One region of the Streptomyces sp. NPDC005263 genome, then DNA from elsewhere that is predicted to be linked to it. Evidence: riboswitches for the same ligand, from Rfam matches in the RefSeq annotation. Region 1 holds a riboswitch; the other holds the start of a gene.
What was found. Region 1 has a riboswitch for cobalamin ahead of ACFYRY_RS33555 (cobalamin biosynthesis protein). Riboswitches for the same ligand answer to the same signal wherever they lie in the genome.
Positions count from the first base shown of each region.

Region 2: it holds a riboswitch for cobalamin, as region 1 does, so the genes downstream of both, ACFYRY_RS24285 (CbtB-domain containing protein) here and ACFYRY_RS33555 (cobalamin biosynthesis protein) in region 1, are expected to answer to the same signal.

Region 1 covers NZ_JBIAKJ010000009.1:143,132-150,378, reverse strand. Annotated here, with positions in the region: gene ACFYRY_RS33580 (UbiD family decarboxylase) at 1-1,303, opposite strand, end outside; gene ACFYRY_RS33575 (MarR family winged helix-turn-helix transcriptional regulator) at 1,444-1,872, shown strand; gene panD (aspartate 1-decarboxylase) at 2,110-2,529, shown strand; gene ACFYRY_RS33565 (GNAT family N-acetyltransferase) at 2,554-2,898, shown strand; gene ACFYRY_RS33560 (aspartate/glutamate racemase family protein) at 2,949-3,623, shown strand; cobalamin riboswitch at 4,623-4,755, shown strand; gene ACFYRY_RS33555 (cobalamin biosynthesis protein) at 4,856-5,797, shown strand; gene ACFYRY_RS33550 (cobyric acid synthase) at 5,794-7,247, shown strand, end outside.
Region 2 covers NZ_JBIAKJ010000005.1:361,386-368,632, reverse strand. Annotated here, with positions in the region: gene ACFYRY_RS24295 (glycoside hydrolase family 95-like protein) at 1-1,459, shown strand, start outside; gene ACFYRY_RS24290 (enoyl-CoA hydratase/isomerase family protein) at 1,608-2,672, shown strand; cobalamin riboswitch at 2,785-2,925, shown strand; gene ACFYRY_RS24285 (CbtB-domain containing protein) at 2,963-3,184, shown strand; gene ACFYRY_RS24280 (CbtA family protein) at 3,206-3,964, shown strand; gene ACFYRY_RS24275 (histidine phosphatase family protein) at 3,991-4,581, opposite strand; gene ACFYRY_RS24270 (hypothetical protein) at 4,578-4,775, opposite strand; gene ACFYRY_RS24265 (hypothetical protein) at 4,811-5,581, opposite strand; gene ACFYRY_RS24260 (RNA polymerase sigma factor) at 5,978-6,583, shown strand; gene ACFYRY_RS24255 (CU044_5270 family protein) at 6,580-7,247, shown strand, end outside.

The sequences.
Region 1 (7,247 bases):
AAAGAATGGGGCCGTCCTCGAAGCGCACCGTGCGGTCAACGGGGTGGACCCGGGTGGCCAGTGCCCACATCAGGTCGGCATCGTTCGCGGGATCGACGTCGTCGTCGAGCAGGAACACGTTCGGCAGGGCTGCCCCGTACTTGGTGGAGTGGATCGCCTCGCCGACCCGGCGGGCGAACTCCTCGGTGGTGACGCCGGGCAGGTGGTCGCGCCAGTCGCCCGGGACGGACACGACCAGCCAGTGGCTGGCGCTGCTCAGGGAGGACCAGGCGGTGGTGACGGGCAGTCCGGCCGCGCGGATCACGTCCAGGGTGCCTGCCGCCACGCCGAGCCCGGTGACGGTGTGGAAATCGTCGGTCGGCTTTCCTTCCGCGACCAGCGGCCAGATGGGGTCGTCGCGGTAGGTGATCGCCTCGACGCTGTAGACCGGCTGCAGGCTCGTCCCGGACGGCATGTAGCCCGCGAACTCGCCGAAGGGTCCCTCGACGCCGGTGCGTTCGACGGAGAGGTGGCCCTCGATGACGATCTCGGCGCTCGCGGGGACCAGCAGGTCCGACAACTCCGCCTTGACGACTGCGAGCGGCTCGCCGATCAGCGCGCCGATGTAGTCCGCCTCGGCGACGCCGTCGCCGATCGGGATGCCGCCGACATACGGGATGGCCGGGTCGCCGCCCTGGACCAGCGCATACGGCATGGGCCGGCCGAGGTCGGCCCACTGCTGCCAGATCTGGGCGATGTGCTGCGGGTGAATCACCAGCCCGGTCATGTGCTTGCCGTCGACCATCATGATCCGGGCGATGGACCAGTTGGTCCAGGACCCGTCCGGAGTCTGGGCGACGATCACGCCGTACGTGTTGACGTAGCGATCGCCGTCGCCCTCGTGCACGAACGGCACCGGGAAGCGGGTGAGATCCGCGTCATCGCCGAGCAGGACGTTCTGCTTGACCGCGGCTTCGCCGCGGCTGACCGTCTTCGGCGGGATACCGGGGCGGTGCTGGGTGGCGGCCAGGTGGTCGATGATCTGCGGGCCGGTGGCCTCGGGCGGCAGTCCGATGCTCAGCGCGACGCGGGCGAAGGGCTTGCCGGGGGCGGAACTGAGCGCGGCGGGTGCGCCCAGGAGGCGGAAGCCGTCGGCAACGCCGGTCACCTTCTCGAACAGCGGGGCGGGCAGGCGGTGCTCGGTGCTGTAGCGGGTATGCGCGGCCGCCTCCAGATTCCAGTCGACCTCGGTTTCGATCCGGTCGAGGTCTCCCAGGGCTTCCAGTGCCTTGATGTGTTCACGCAGGTCCGCGGGATGGCTCATCCCGTCCTCCTCGAGAGAATGTCAGTACGCGGAATGTCTGTGTACTGAACAATGCCACATGCCTCGCCCGCTGCGGGCATCGGGGAGTGTGAGTCGTGTGACAGGATCTTCATCCCGCGCCCGAACGGAGTCCGCACGCCATGCAACCCGAACAGCTCATCGACCAGCCGATGCACCTGCTGCGTCGAGCGCTTCAGCGGGTCAACGCGGTCTGGCAGGCGGAGGTGCCCGAGCTGACCGCCCCCCAGTACGCGGCTCTCGCCACGCTCGCGGAGCGTCCCGGGATCGACCAGTCCGCCCTCGGTCTGGCCACTGCCATCGACCGGTCCACCATGACCACCCTGCTGGACCGGCTCTCCTCCCGAGGCTGGGTCAAGCGCGAACCCGACCCGCTCAACCGCAGGCGTCACATCGTCCACATCACGGAGGAAGGGCACGCGCTGCTGCGCGAGGTGGAACCGGCAGTCGCGCGCGTGAACCAATGGACCGTCGATCAACTCGGCGAGGAGAGAACAGGCACGCTCCTCCCACTGCTGTGCGATCTGGCCGGCGTCGGGCTGGACGATTGAGCGTGTGTCGGCCCTCTGACCGACGCTGGGAAGCACGGCGTCGGTCTCCACGCCGGTCCGGGAGCGAGCCCGCAGTCTTCCGGTGACCGCCGGCGAACGGCCGGAACCCGTGGAAGCTAGGTCATGGCCATGCACGATCTTCCTGAAGGTCTTCGCGTCGAAGGTATGGCCATGTACAGTGTTGGCCGCCCCTGACCTGCAGAAAGTAGGCGGGGAGCCGTCCTCCAGGAGTCCAAAGTGCTGCGTACTCTCTTCAAGTCCAAGATCCACAGAGCCACCGTCACCCAGGCCGACCTGCACTACGTGGGATCGGTGACCATCGACGCGGATCTGCTCGACGCCGCCGACCTGCTGCCCGGTGAGCTCGTGCACATCGTCGACATCACCAACGGGGCCCGGCTGGAGACGTACGTCATCGAGGGCGAGCGTGGATCCGGGGTCGTGGGGATCAACGGGGCCGCGGCCCATCTGGTGCATCCCGGCGATCTGGTGATCATCATCAGTTACGCTCAGATGACCGACGCCGAGGCACGGGAGTTCGCACCCCGGGTCGTGCACGTGGACCGCGACAACCGCGTCGTGGCTCTGGGGGCCGACCCGTCCGAGCCGGTGCCGGGGTCGGACCAGGAGCGCAGCCCGCAGGCCGTCGTGGCCTGACCCCGACGTACCAGGAGCGTGCCCATGAGCGAGATCGAGATCCGCGACGACCGGACCGCGGGCCGCCTGGAGGCCCGCGCCGGTGGTGAAGTCGTCGGTCGTATCGAGTACTTCGTGCTGGAGTCGCCCGCGGCCGCCCTCGTCCCCGTGCACACGATCGTCGAGCCGGCCCACGAGGGGAAGGGCATCGCGGGTTCCCTGGCGCGCGAGCTGTACGACATCGCGCGGCGCGAGCACATCGTCGTCGCCCCGCTGTGCCCGTACGTCGTCAAGTGGGCCGAACGCCACCCCGACGAGGCTCCGGCCGCCGACCCCGAACTGCTGCGCGCCGCGAAGCAGTGGCTGGCGGCCCACCCGGGCCGTTTCTGAGCCCCGAGGAGCACACGAGCGGGAGAAACGAGCGGGAGAGAGGACAACGCGTGACGCTCGCCCTTCTGCACACCTCGCCCCGCCACGTCCCGGTCTTCGACGGCCTGCGCGACGCGGACCACCAGGGCCTGGAGCTGGGGCACTTCGTCGACGAGGAACTGCTGAGCCGGGCCCGCGCCGAGGGACCGGACGCGGTACGGGACGACGTGCGCGCCGCCCTGGAGCGTGCGGTCGATCTCGGCGCGCGGGTCGTGCTGTGCACCTGCTCGACCATCGGGGGTGTCGCCGAGGCCGCCGCCCCCGAGGTCGGGGTACCGGTGCTTCGGGTGGACCGCCCGATGGCCTCCGCCGCGGTGGCCGCCGGACCGCGGATCGTCGTCCTCGCCACCGTCGAGAGCACGCTCGGCCCCACGGCCGCCCTGATCGAGGAGGAGGCCCGCCGCGCAGGCGACGCCGTCGCGGTACGCGGCCGTCTGGTCGGCGGTGCCTGGCAGCGCTTCGAGGCCGGCGACCTCGAGGGCTCGCTGCGCCTGGTGGCGGCGGCGGCCGACGAGGAGAGGGACGCGGACGTGATCGTGCTGGCGCAGGTCTCGACCGCCTCGGCCCAGGACCTGGTGGCGACCACGATCCCGGTCCTGTCCAGTCCCCGGCTTGGACTGGCGGCGGGCGCGCGGGCGATGGCCGCCGCCGGGCGTCCGAGCCACGTGCGGGGCACGGGGGAGTAAGGGGGCCTTTCAGCGGGCCCGACCGGGCGCCGCTCCAGAGCGTGCCGACCTCTGCGCGTTGACGTCTGCGCGCCGACGTCTGCGGGGCGAGACTCGCCGCCGACCGCATCCGCCCCCGGGCAGCCACGGCCCACCGCACGTCGAGCGGCCCACCAGGGCCAGGTAGTTCACGCGGGGGAGTGAGTGGCGGCGCCGCCGTCGGGTACGCGGGGGAGTAGTCCAGAGCCGACGTCGACCGACTCGCCGGAGGACGCCATGACGAACCCGTACTCGGACCCCGTCCATCCAGGACCCACTCCTGGCCCCGGACCGGAACCCACACCCGGCCCGGATCCCGGGCCGCCGCAGCCGTACCCCGATCCGGTACCGAACCCCGAACCGCCCCCGGCTCCGGATCCCACATCCCCACCGGCCCCTGGCCCCCCTCCGGACCCAACGCCCCCACCGGCCCCTGGCCCGACTCCGGACCCCCGTCCGACGCCCGAGCCCTCCCCGTCCCCGATTCCCCCGGGCCCGGAACCCGTGCCCCAGCCGGAACCAGGCCCGCCGCTGACCTGAGGCCACTGTCCTGAGGCCGCCGCCCGCCGCTCCCGTCGCGCGGAGGGCGGCCCGCCCCGCCCGACGCCGACGCCCGGCCGAGGGCGCGCCCGGCGTAAGCGCCCCGGCGGCGAAAACCCGCCCAACACGACGGCGGTGGGGGGGCCCCCGGGGGGCCCCCCCCCCCCGGGGGGGGGTTTTCGTTTCTGGCTACCCCACTATTGGGGCAACACCCACCCGTGGCCCCCCCCCACGGTGTGGTAAGCGCCCTACCCGGGGGGGGGGGGGGTGTGGGGCACCCCCCTTCTCGGCCCGCGGGGGGCGCCCCCGGCCCCCCGGGGGGGGGGGGGGGCGGGCCCCCCCCCCCCCCCCCCCACGTCGTTGTGACGGCTGTGACCGCGCGTGTGTGGGTCTCAGCACACTCTCCCTTCGCAGGTCAACGGCAAGTTGACGGCCCTTCCAACCCCGTGGTGGACTGCCGGGGCCATGTACGGCGGCAGAAGAGGAAGCCGGTGTGAGTCCGGCGCGGTCCCGCCACTGTCACCGGGGTAGAAAGCCCCGGGAGCCAGGAACTCTCGCCGCCGGTCTCGTCGAACCAGGGCGTGGACACCCTGAGTGAGGACATATCGCCATGCTCGGCTGCCGTTCGAGATCCCGTAGCCGCACCCCGTCTGTGACAGCGGTCGGCTGAGTCCATGCGTGCCGATCGCGTCTTCGCGTACGGCGCCGCCGCCGGCCTCCTCGGTGACCTGCTCCTCGGTGATCCTCGCCGTGGGCATCCGGTCGCCCTGTTCGGGCGGGCCGCGGGTGCCGTGGAACGGGTGTTGTGGCGGGACCACCGGGGGTGGGGCGCGCTGCACGCCGTCGTGTGCGCCGGTGGCGCCGTCGCGCTCGGGGCCGCGGCGACTCGTGCCGTACGTACCTCACCCGCCGCTTCCGTCGCGCTGACCGGTGCCGCCACCTGGGCGGTCGTCGGCGGGACGTCACTCGCGCGGGAGGCCCGGAGCATCGCTCGGGCGCTGGAGGCGGGGGACCTCACCGGGGCGCGGGCCCGGCTGCCGCATCTGTGCGGGCGGGATCCGCAGGCGCTGGACGCCGACGGGATCGCGCGCGCGGTCGTGGAGTCGGTCGCCGAGAACACCTCCGATGCCGTGGTGGGGGCGCTGGTGTGGGGAGCCGTGGGCGGGGTGCCCGGGCTTCTCGGGTTCCGGGCCGTCAACACCCTCGACGCGATGGTCGGGCACAAGTCGCCCAGGTACCGGCGCTACGGATGGGCGTCCGCGCGGCTCGACGACGTCGCGGGCTGGCCCGGGGCGCGGCTGACCGCCGTCCTGGCGGCGCTCGCGGGCCCCTGTCCGCGAGGTGCCGTGCGCGCCTGGCGGGCCGACGCGGCACAGCATCCGAGTCCCAACGCGGGGCCCGTGGAGGCGTCGTTCGCGGGCGCGCTCGGGGTGCGGCTGGGCGGGACCTTGTCGTACGGGGGCCGGGTGGAGCACCGGCCCGTGCTGAACGGGGAAGGGCGGGCCGTGGACACCCACGACATCGAGCGGGCCGTACGGCTGTCCCGCAACGTCGGTCTGCTGGCGCTCGGTGTCAGTGCCGCCGGGCGGTTTCTGATGAGGGGGCGTGGCCGATGAGTGGTGGTCTTCTGGTGGCCGGCACCACCTCCGACGCCGGCAAAAGCGTCGTCACCGCGGGGATCTGCCGGTGGCTGGTGCGCCAGGGCGTCAAGGTCGCGCCCTTCAAGGCGCAGAACATGTCCCTCAACTCGTTCGTGACGCGTCAGGGCGCGGAGATCGGGCGGGCGCAGGCCATGCAGGCGCAGGCCTGCCGGGTGGAGCCGACCGCGTCGATGAATCCGGTGCTGCTGAAGCCGGGCGGCGAACAGAGCAGTCAGGTCGTGCTGCTCGGCAAGCCGGTCGGGGAGCTCAGTGCGCGTGGCTATCACGGTGGGCGGCAGCAGCAGTTGCTGGGGACCGTCCTCGACTGTCTCGCCGAGTTGCGGGGCACGTATGACGCGGTGATCTGTGAAGGGGCCGGCTCTCCCGCCGAGATCAACCTGCGGCGGACCGACATCGTGAACATGGGCGTCGCGCGCAACGCGCGGCTTCCGGTGCTCGTGGTCGGTGACATCGACCGTGGGGGCGTCTTCGCCTCCTTCTTCGGGACCGTCGCCCTGCTCTCTCCCGAGGACCAGGAACTCGTCGCCGGGTTCCTGGTCAACAAGTTCCGGGGGGACGTCAGCCTGTTGGAGCCCGGCCTGGACATGCTGCACGGGCTGACCGGGCGGCACACCTACGGCGTCCTGCCCTTCCGGCACGGCCTCGGCATCGACGAGGAGGACGGGCTGCGGGTGTCCTTGCGCGGGACCGTACGGGAGTCCAACCTCTCCCCGCCCGTCGGCGAGGACGTGCTGCGGGTCGCCGTCTGCGCGGTCCCCCTCATGTCCAACTTCACCGACGTGGACGCGCTGGCCGCCGAACCCGGCGTCGTGGTGCGGTTCGTGGACCGGCCCGAGGAACTGGCCGACGCCGATCTCGTCGTGATCCCGGGTACCCGGGGGACGGTCCGTGCTCTGGAGTGGCTCCGCGAGCGGGGGCTGGCCGAGGCCATCGGGCGCCGGGCCGCCGAGCACCGGCCCGTCCTCGGCATCTGCGGCGGCTTCCAGATCCTCGGCGAGCACATCGAGGACGACGTCGAGAGCCGCCGCGGACACGTGGACGGGCTCGGGATCCTGCCCGTCCGGGTGCGGTTCGCCCGCGAGAAGACCCTCACCCGGCCGGAGGGCGAGGCCCTGGGCGAACCGGTCGAGGGATACGAGATCCATCACGGGGTCGCCGAGATCTCCGGGGGCGACACGTTCATCTCCGATGACCGTGGACACAGTCTGGACGGCTGCCGGGTCGGCCAGACCTGGGGCACCCACTGGCACGGCTCGCTGGAGTCGGACGGCTTCCGGCGGGCCTTCCTGCGCGAGGTGGCGGCCGCCGCGGGCCGGCGTTTCGTGCCGGCCGCCGACACCTCGTTCGCCGCGCTGCGCGAGGAGCAGCTCGACCGGCTCGGCGACCTGATCGAACAGCACGCGGA
Region 2 (7,247 bases), on a different contig from region 1:
CCGGAAGAGTTTCCTCTCGCTGCCCGACGCCCGCATGCAGCGCTTCTACTGGATCCAGCTGTACAAGACGGCCTCCGCGGCCCGGCGCGACGCGCCCGTCATGGCCACCTGCGGCCCCTGGGTGGAGCCCACGCCGTGGCCGGCGACCTGGTGGAACCTGAACGTGCAGTTGGAGTACTGGCTGATCCACGGCTCCAACCACCTCGAACTCGACGCCGTGACAAGGGCGTTGAGCGAGTTCCGGGACAACCTCAGGGCGGAGGTGGCGCCCGCGTACCGCGCCGACTCACTGGGGATCCCGCGCACCACCGACGCCTCGCTGGTCAACGGCGGCGCCACCGACCCCGTACTGGGCTACGGCGTCGGCATCCCGGGCCAGGACCCGCCGACCCCCGAGGTCGGCAACCTCACCTGGGCCCTGCACAACGTCTGGCTCAGCTATCGCCACACGATGGACGAGTCGATCCTCCGTGACGTCCTCTTCCCGCTCCTGCGCAAGGCGATCAACTACTACCTGCGCTTCCTGGAGCCGGGCGCCGACGGCAGACTGCACCTGCCGGCCACCTTCTCACCCGAGTACGGGGGGAACTCGCGGGACTGCAACTACGACCTGATGCTGCTGACATGGGGCTGCCGCACCCTCCTCGAGTCGGCCGAACTCCTCGGCCTCGACGACGAGTTGGCGCCGCGCTGGCGCGAGGTGCTGAGCAGGCGGGCCGCGTATCCGACGGACGGCAACGGCTTCATGATCGGCGCGGACATCCCGTTCGCGAAGTCGCACCGTCACTACTCGCACCTCCTGGCGGTGTACCCGCTGTACGAACTGACCGGCCGTACGCCCGACGAGAAGGCCCTGATCGAGAAGTCCCTGGCACACTGGGTGGGCTTCGAAGGGGCTCTCCAGGGCTATACGTTCACGGGCGCGGCCTCCATGTCGGCCCTGCTGGGCAAGGGCGAGGACGCGCTCAGCTACCTGGGCCAGCTGATGACCCGCTTCATCCAGCCCAACACCATGTACAAGGAATCGGGCCCCGTCATCGAGACCCCCCTCTCGGCCGCCCAGTCCCTCCATGACATGGTCTGCCAGTCCTGGGGCGGCACCATCCGCGTCTTCCCCGCGCTGCCCGCCGCCTGGGCGGACCTGACCGTGCACGACTTCCGTACCCAGGGGGCGTTCCTGCTCAGTGCCGTACGCAAGGGCGGGGTGACCCGCTGGGTACGGCTGGTCAGCGAGGCGGGCGCCCCCTGCGTCGTACGGCACGGCGTCCCCGGCCCGATCGAGGTACGCGACGGCGGCGGACGCCCCCTGCGGTACCGGTCCTTGGGTGACGGGACGATCCACGTCACCCTGCGCAAGGGCGAGTCGGCTCTCATCACCGCCAAGGGCGACCGTCCCGACCTGCGGATCACTCCCGTCGAGCCGAACGAGGAGGCGCCCCGCTGGGGACTGCCCGGGTGACCGGGCTCCGACCGACGCGCCCCCCCCCGGGCCACCTCGGTGAGTCCGGCATTGAGAAGATCGTCCATGACCGGCATGTCCATCAGTCGTGGAAGGAACCAACGATCATGCGCGTCACCATGGCCCGCGGCCTGACAGGGACATCCGGATGACCGGCGGCGAGGAACCCGTCCTGCTGCACACCACCGGCCGGGTCGCCCACATCATGCTCAACCGGCCGAGGGCCATCAACGCCCTGAACCACGTCATGGTGCGCCGCATCGGCGACGCACTGGCCGCGTGGGCGGACGATCCGGCCGTGGAGGCCGTCGTCCTCACCGGCGCGGGGGAGCGCGGCCTGTGCGCGGGCGGCGACATCCGCGCCGTCCACGACGACGCCCGTGACGGGGACGGCGCCGCCTCGGCCGCTTTCTGGCGGGACGAGTACCACCTCAACGCCCGTATCGCCCGCTACCCCAAGCCGTACGTCGCCGTCATGGACGGCATCGTCATGGGCGGCGGTGTCGGCGTCTCCGCGCACGGCAGTGTCCGGGTGGTCACCGAGCGGTCGAGGATCGCCATGCCGGAGACCGGTATCGGGTTCGTGCCGGACGTCGGCGGCACCCATCTGCTCGCCCTCGCCCCGGGCGAACTGGGCACCCACCTCGCGCTCACGGGGGCGCCGATCGGTGCCGGGGACGCCTTGTGGTGCGGGCTCGCCGATCACTACGTACCGTCCGCCTCACTCGGGCAGTTCGTCGGCGACCTCACCGAGCTGTCCGTCCGGGAAGCCCTGGACCGTCATGTGCGGCCGTCGCCGGAGGCGGAGTTGGCCGGTCACCGGGAGTGGATCGACTCCTGCTACGCGGCCGACACCGTCGAGGAGATCGTCCATCGGCTGCTGGACCAGGGCGACCCGGCTGCCAAGGAGACCGCGCAGACCCTGCTGTCCAAGTCGCCCACCGCCCTCAAGGTCACCCTGGCCGCCGTGCGCCGCGCCCGGCGGCTCGGCACGCTGGAGCGGGTACTGGAACAGGAGTACCGCGTCTCGTGCGCGGCCCTGACCACACCCGACCTGGTCGAGGGCATCCGCGCCCAGGTCATCGACAAGGACCGCGCCCCACGGTGGTCACCGACGACTCTCGCCGAGGTGACCGACGCCGACGTGGAGCGCTTCTTCGAGCCGCTGGGCGAGCGTGAACTCGGCCTCACCGCACCGGACACCACCGCGTAGCCGACGCGGCGAGCGGGACGGACGCCGCCTCGGCGACCGCTGAGCGGGCGGTGATCCGCGTCACCTGGCGGGCGAGAACGGGATCACGCCAGGTGGCGCGGTATTGGCCCCAGACCCGACTCACGATACCGTCGCCCTGATAGACGACGGCATCACGGAAGCCGGTGAGAACCCGGCACGGTCGCGCCACTGTGGACGGTGCGCCCCCTGGGGCACCGCGAGTCAGACCCGTGGCCGTCGTCATGTGCACCACCGAGATGGGACGCGAACTCCCAGAGGAGGCTCTTGCCATGGCGCAGCATGTCGCCCAGCCGACGACCACCACCCCCGTCGTTCCCGCCAAACTCCCGCTGAAGGCCATCGCCCCGTGGGCGGTCTTCTTCGGCATCCTGATGCTGGTCCTGCTGTACTTCGTCGGCGCCGAACAGGGCGCCACCTCGGTCGTCTCCGGCGGTGACGTCCACGAGTGGGTCCACGACGCCCGCCACCTCCTCGGCTTCCCCTGCCACTGACCTGAGGGACGCCGCACACCCATGAACTCCGCGACAGTGAGAAATCTGCTCGTTCGGGGCATGCTCGCCGGCCTGGGTGCCGGCGTGCTCGCCCTGGTCGTCGCCTACTTCCTCGGCGAACCGAGCGTCGACAGCGCCATCAGCTTCGAGGACTCCCACGCCCCCGCCCACGAACACGAGGTCGAACTCGTCTCCCGTTCCCTACAGTCCACCGCGGGCCTGGCCACCGGCGTTCTGATCTACGGGGTGGCGTTCGGCGGCATCGCCGCTCTCGCCTTCTGCTTCGCGCTCGGCCGGGTGGGCCGTTTCAGCCCGCGGGCCACGGCGCTGCTGCTGTCGGGGGCCGCGCTGCTCGCCGTGTACGTCGTGCCGTTCCTGAAGTATCCGGCCAACCCGCCCGCCGTCGGCGACCACGACACCATCGGCAAGCGCACCACCCTGTACTTCCTGATGATGGTGCTCGGGGTACTCCTGGCGATCGCCGCGGTGATCGCGGGCAAGCGGCTCGCGCCGAAGCTGGGCACCTGGTACGCCACCGTCGTCGCCGTCCTCGGCTTCGCCGTCGCGATCGGGCTGGCGTACGCGTTCCTGCCCGCCGTCAACGAGGTGCCGAGCGACTTCCCGGCCGCCTTGCTGTGGCGGTTCCGGCTGTCCGCCCTCGCCATCCAGATCACCCTGTGGGCAGGCTTCGGCCTCGTCTTCGGCGAACTGGCCGAACGGCTGCTGAACCCGAAGCCGGCCACGGTGTCCGCGGGGACGACGGTGGCCGCCCCGCGATGACGCCCGGCCGGTCGAACCGGCTGCACTCAGTGGTCCGCCGCTGCCTCGACCGAGTCCAGTGGGTGCCCCAGCCGCAGGTTCCAGCGGCCGTGGCGCCCACTGATCGTGGTGGCCGTCAGCGGAGGCACGTCGAGACGCCAGAAGGCCGCTGAGGGCGCTCCCAGCACGTGGACCACCGCGGCCCGCACGACCTCCGGCTCGACGACGGCGAGCGTACGGCCGTCCGTGTCCTGGGACGCCGTCAGCCAGCCCGTCACCCTCCCGCACATGTCGTGCACGGACTCCCCGCCGTGTGGCGCGGACGCGGGATCGGCGAGCCAGCGGGCCACCGCCTCCGGTTCACCGGCACCGACCTCCGCCAGGGTCAGGCCCCGCCAGCGTCCCACGTCCAGTGCCGACAACTCCGCTGCTTCCGCGCCGTCGAGACCGAGCGCGGCAGCCGTCTCCCGGCAGCGCACGGTGGGAGAGACCACGACACGCGCCGCGGCCGGCAGGGACCCGGCAAAGGCGCGGGCCCGCGCCGCCCCGCCGGTGTCGATGGAGCCCCCGTCGTCGAAGCGGGCCTGGCGCATCGACGCACTCATCGCGGGCGAGACGAAGGTGACGCGACTGGTCACGTGGTGGCTCCTCCTGGGGCGTTCACGGTGTGCGGGGCCCAACGGGTACGGCAGTGCCCCACGGGCACGGCAGTGCGCCACGGGTACGGCCGCACGTAAGCCGACCGGCCGATGGCCAACTGGCCCACCGCGCGGTCGAGTTGCGCGACCGCGGCGGCGATGTCGTCGAGCGCGACCCAGGCGCGGAAGCCCACGACGCGGCCAGGTGCGGCACTGTGCGGTGCGTCGGTTACGCGTCGGCCTGCGCGGGCTTCTCCTCGGCCTGCTTCGGTGCCGCCTGCTTCGGCGCGTCGGGAGCGGTGTAGAAGACCGAGGATCCCTGCTTCGAGCGCTGCGCCTGGCTCTTGGCGACCAGCCCTTCGAGTGTCGTGCGCACCACGGTCGTCTTGACGGCGCGCTCGGGGTGCGCCTTGTCAAGGGCAGTCGTGATCTCCGCTGCCGAGCGCGGTTCCTTCTGCTCGGCGAGGTGACGACGGACCAGGTCGACCAGGGTCGGCTGGGCCGACTTCGCGGCTTCCGACTTCCCCGCGGGCTTCTCGGCGGTCGACTTGGCGGCGGCCGACTTGGTAGCGGTCGACTTGCCGGCGGTTGACTTCGCGGCGGCCGGCTTCCCGGCAGCGGCCTTCCCCGCGGCTGCCTTCCCCGCGGTCGCCTTCTCCTCAGCCGGCTTCCCGGCCGTGGCCCGACCGGCCCGAGTGGCGGTCTTCTTCGTCCCTGCCCGCTTGCCCGCGCCGGACCCGGTGGCCGCCCTCTTACGGGGAGCGGGCACCGCGATGCTGTCCGACGGTGCCACGGACCCGGCGGACACCGGAGCCGTGCCGATCGCCTGCTGGATGGTGGTCAGAACCGCGTGGTCCCGCTGGAGTGCGGCCAACTGCTCCTGCAGCGCGGCGATTTCCCCACCGATGCGTTCTTGTTCCTTGGAGTTGCGTTCCAGGTCGGCGGCGACCTGAGCGGTGTACTGCGATGTCAGTTCGGTGACTGAGGCGTTCTGCGACATGGGTGCACAACCTTTCCTCGGCTCGAGGCCGGATTCGAAGGGACTGCCGCACGAGTGTGTCTCGGACGATTCCTGCGGCGCGGCAGCCACATACAAGGCGCAGGGCCCTGTCGTAGCGATAGTACGGACAACAAGAGCATGTTGTTCTCCGCACGCAGCTCTCCGCACTGACATCAGTCCTCTGCGGGTGATGGTGGGACCCCAATGATGTGAGTCGTTCAACTGCCCGGCGGGCCATGCCGGAAGCCATGGGGCGGGGCGCGAACGGCCGGTGTGCGAGGATCCCTCGGCAGGTGGCGACGGAGACCGTAACGGTGACACCAGTGGGTGACGCAGGCCACAGGAACTCCTCCCGTGTCGCGGAGAGAAGTGGTCGTGAGGGATTCAGAAGACAATGTGCGCCGCCGTGTGCGGGAGGGGGACCGTGAGGCGTTCGCCCAGCTGTACGAGGAGTTCGCCCGCGCCGTGTACAACCACGGGCTGCGCTTGACCGGCGACTGGTCGACGGCCGAAGAGATCATGTCCGACACGTTCTTAACGGCGTGGCGGACCCGCCAACGCGTGCAGGAGGAGGGCGGCTCCCTGCTGCCCTGGCTGCTGGGCATCGCCACGCACAAGGCCGACAACGCCCGCCGTGGCGTGCGCAGACGACAACTGTTCCTGGCACGCCAACCGCAGCCACGTGTGGAGGAGGACTTCGCGCCCCGGACCGTCGGACGCATCGACGACGCACGGTACCTGCGTTCCGTCCAGGCCGCCCTGGGCCGACTCAGACGCCAGGAACGGGAAGTGCTGGCCCTGTGCGTGTGGTCCGGTCTCGACTACCAGCAGACGGCCGAAGCCCTGGGCATCGCCGTCGGCACCGTACGTTCCCGTCTGTCACGTGCCCGCAAGAAGCTCGCCCGGCTCGCTGCAGAAGAACGGGAACCACCCACTGCCCGCGGAGAGATGACAAGTGCGGCCGCGATCGCGGCCCTGCCCGTACGGGAGGAGCTCACATGAACGACAAGGCCACGGGGGCGTCCTCGGAGCGCCACGGCGACCGCGAGGAGATCGCCGGCCTGCTGCCGGCGCCCGCCGACTGGGACCTTCCGCGCGAGCAGTACCTTCGTCACAAGGACCTTCTGATGCACCACATCGACCAAGACCAGGTCACCCGTACCCGGCCGGCCCGCAGGCTGCTGCGACCCGCGGTACTGGCGCCGGCGACCGCTCTGGCGCTGGTGTGCGCGGTGACCGCGGGAATCACGCTGACCGGCGGTGACCGGGGGCCCGCCGGAACCGCGTCGCACCGCGCGGCCACGGACATGCAGCCCGCCGCGGCCCTCCTGGACCGGATCTCCCAGGCCACGGAGACCCACCCCGATCTCACGGTGCGCGACGACCAGTTCGTCTACACCAGGGGTAAGGGCAACGGGGCCGACCTGACCAGCGGGAAGGCTGTCCTCGGTCCGCTGGTGGACCGTGAGGCGTGGATCTCGCAGGAACCGGGGCCCCTGCGGACACTCGGCATGGTCCGGGAGGACGGCGAGGACATCCGCATCAACGCCAACCTCGGTGACACCAACGGCACACCGGCCGGGCTCGGCCGGCCCACCTACCACTGGCTCAGCTCCCTGCCCAGCGACCCTGACAAGCTGCTTGCCTATCTGTACGCCCACACCCC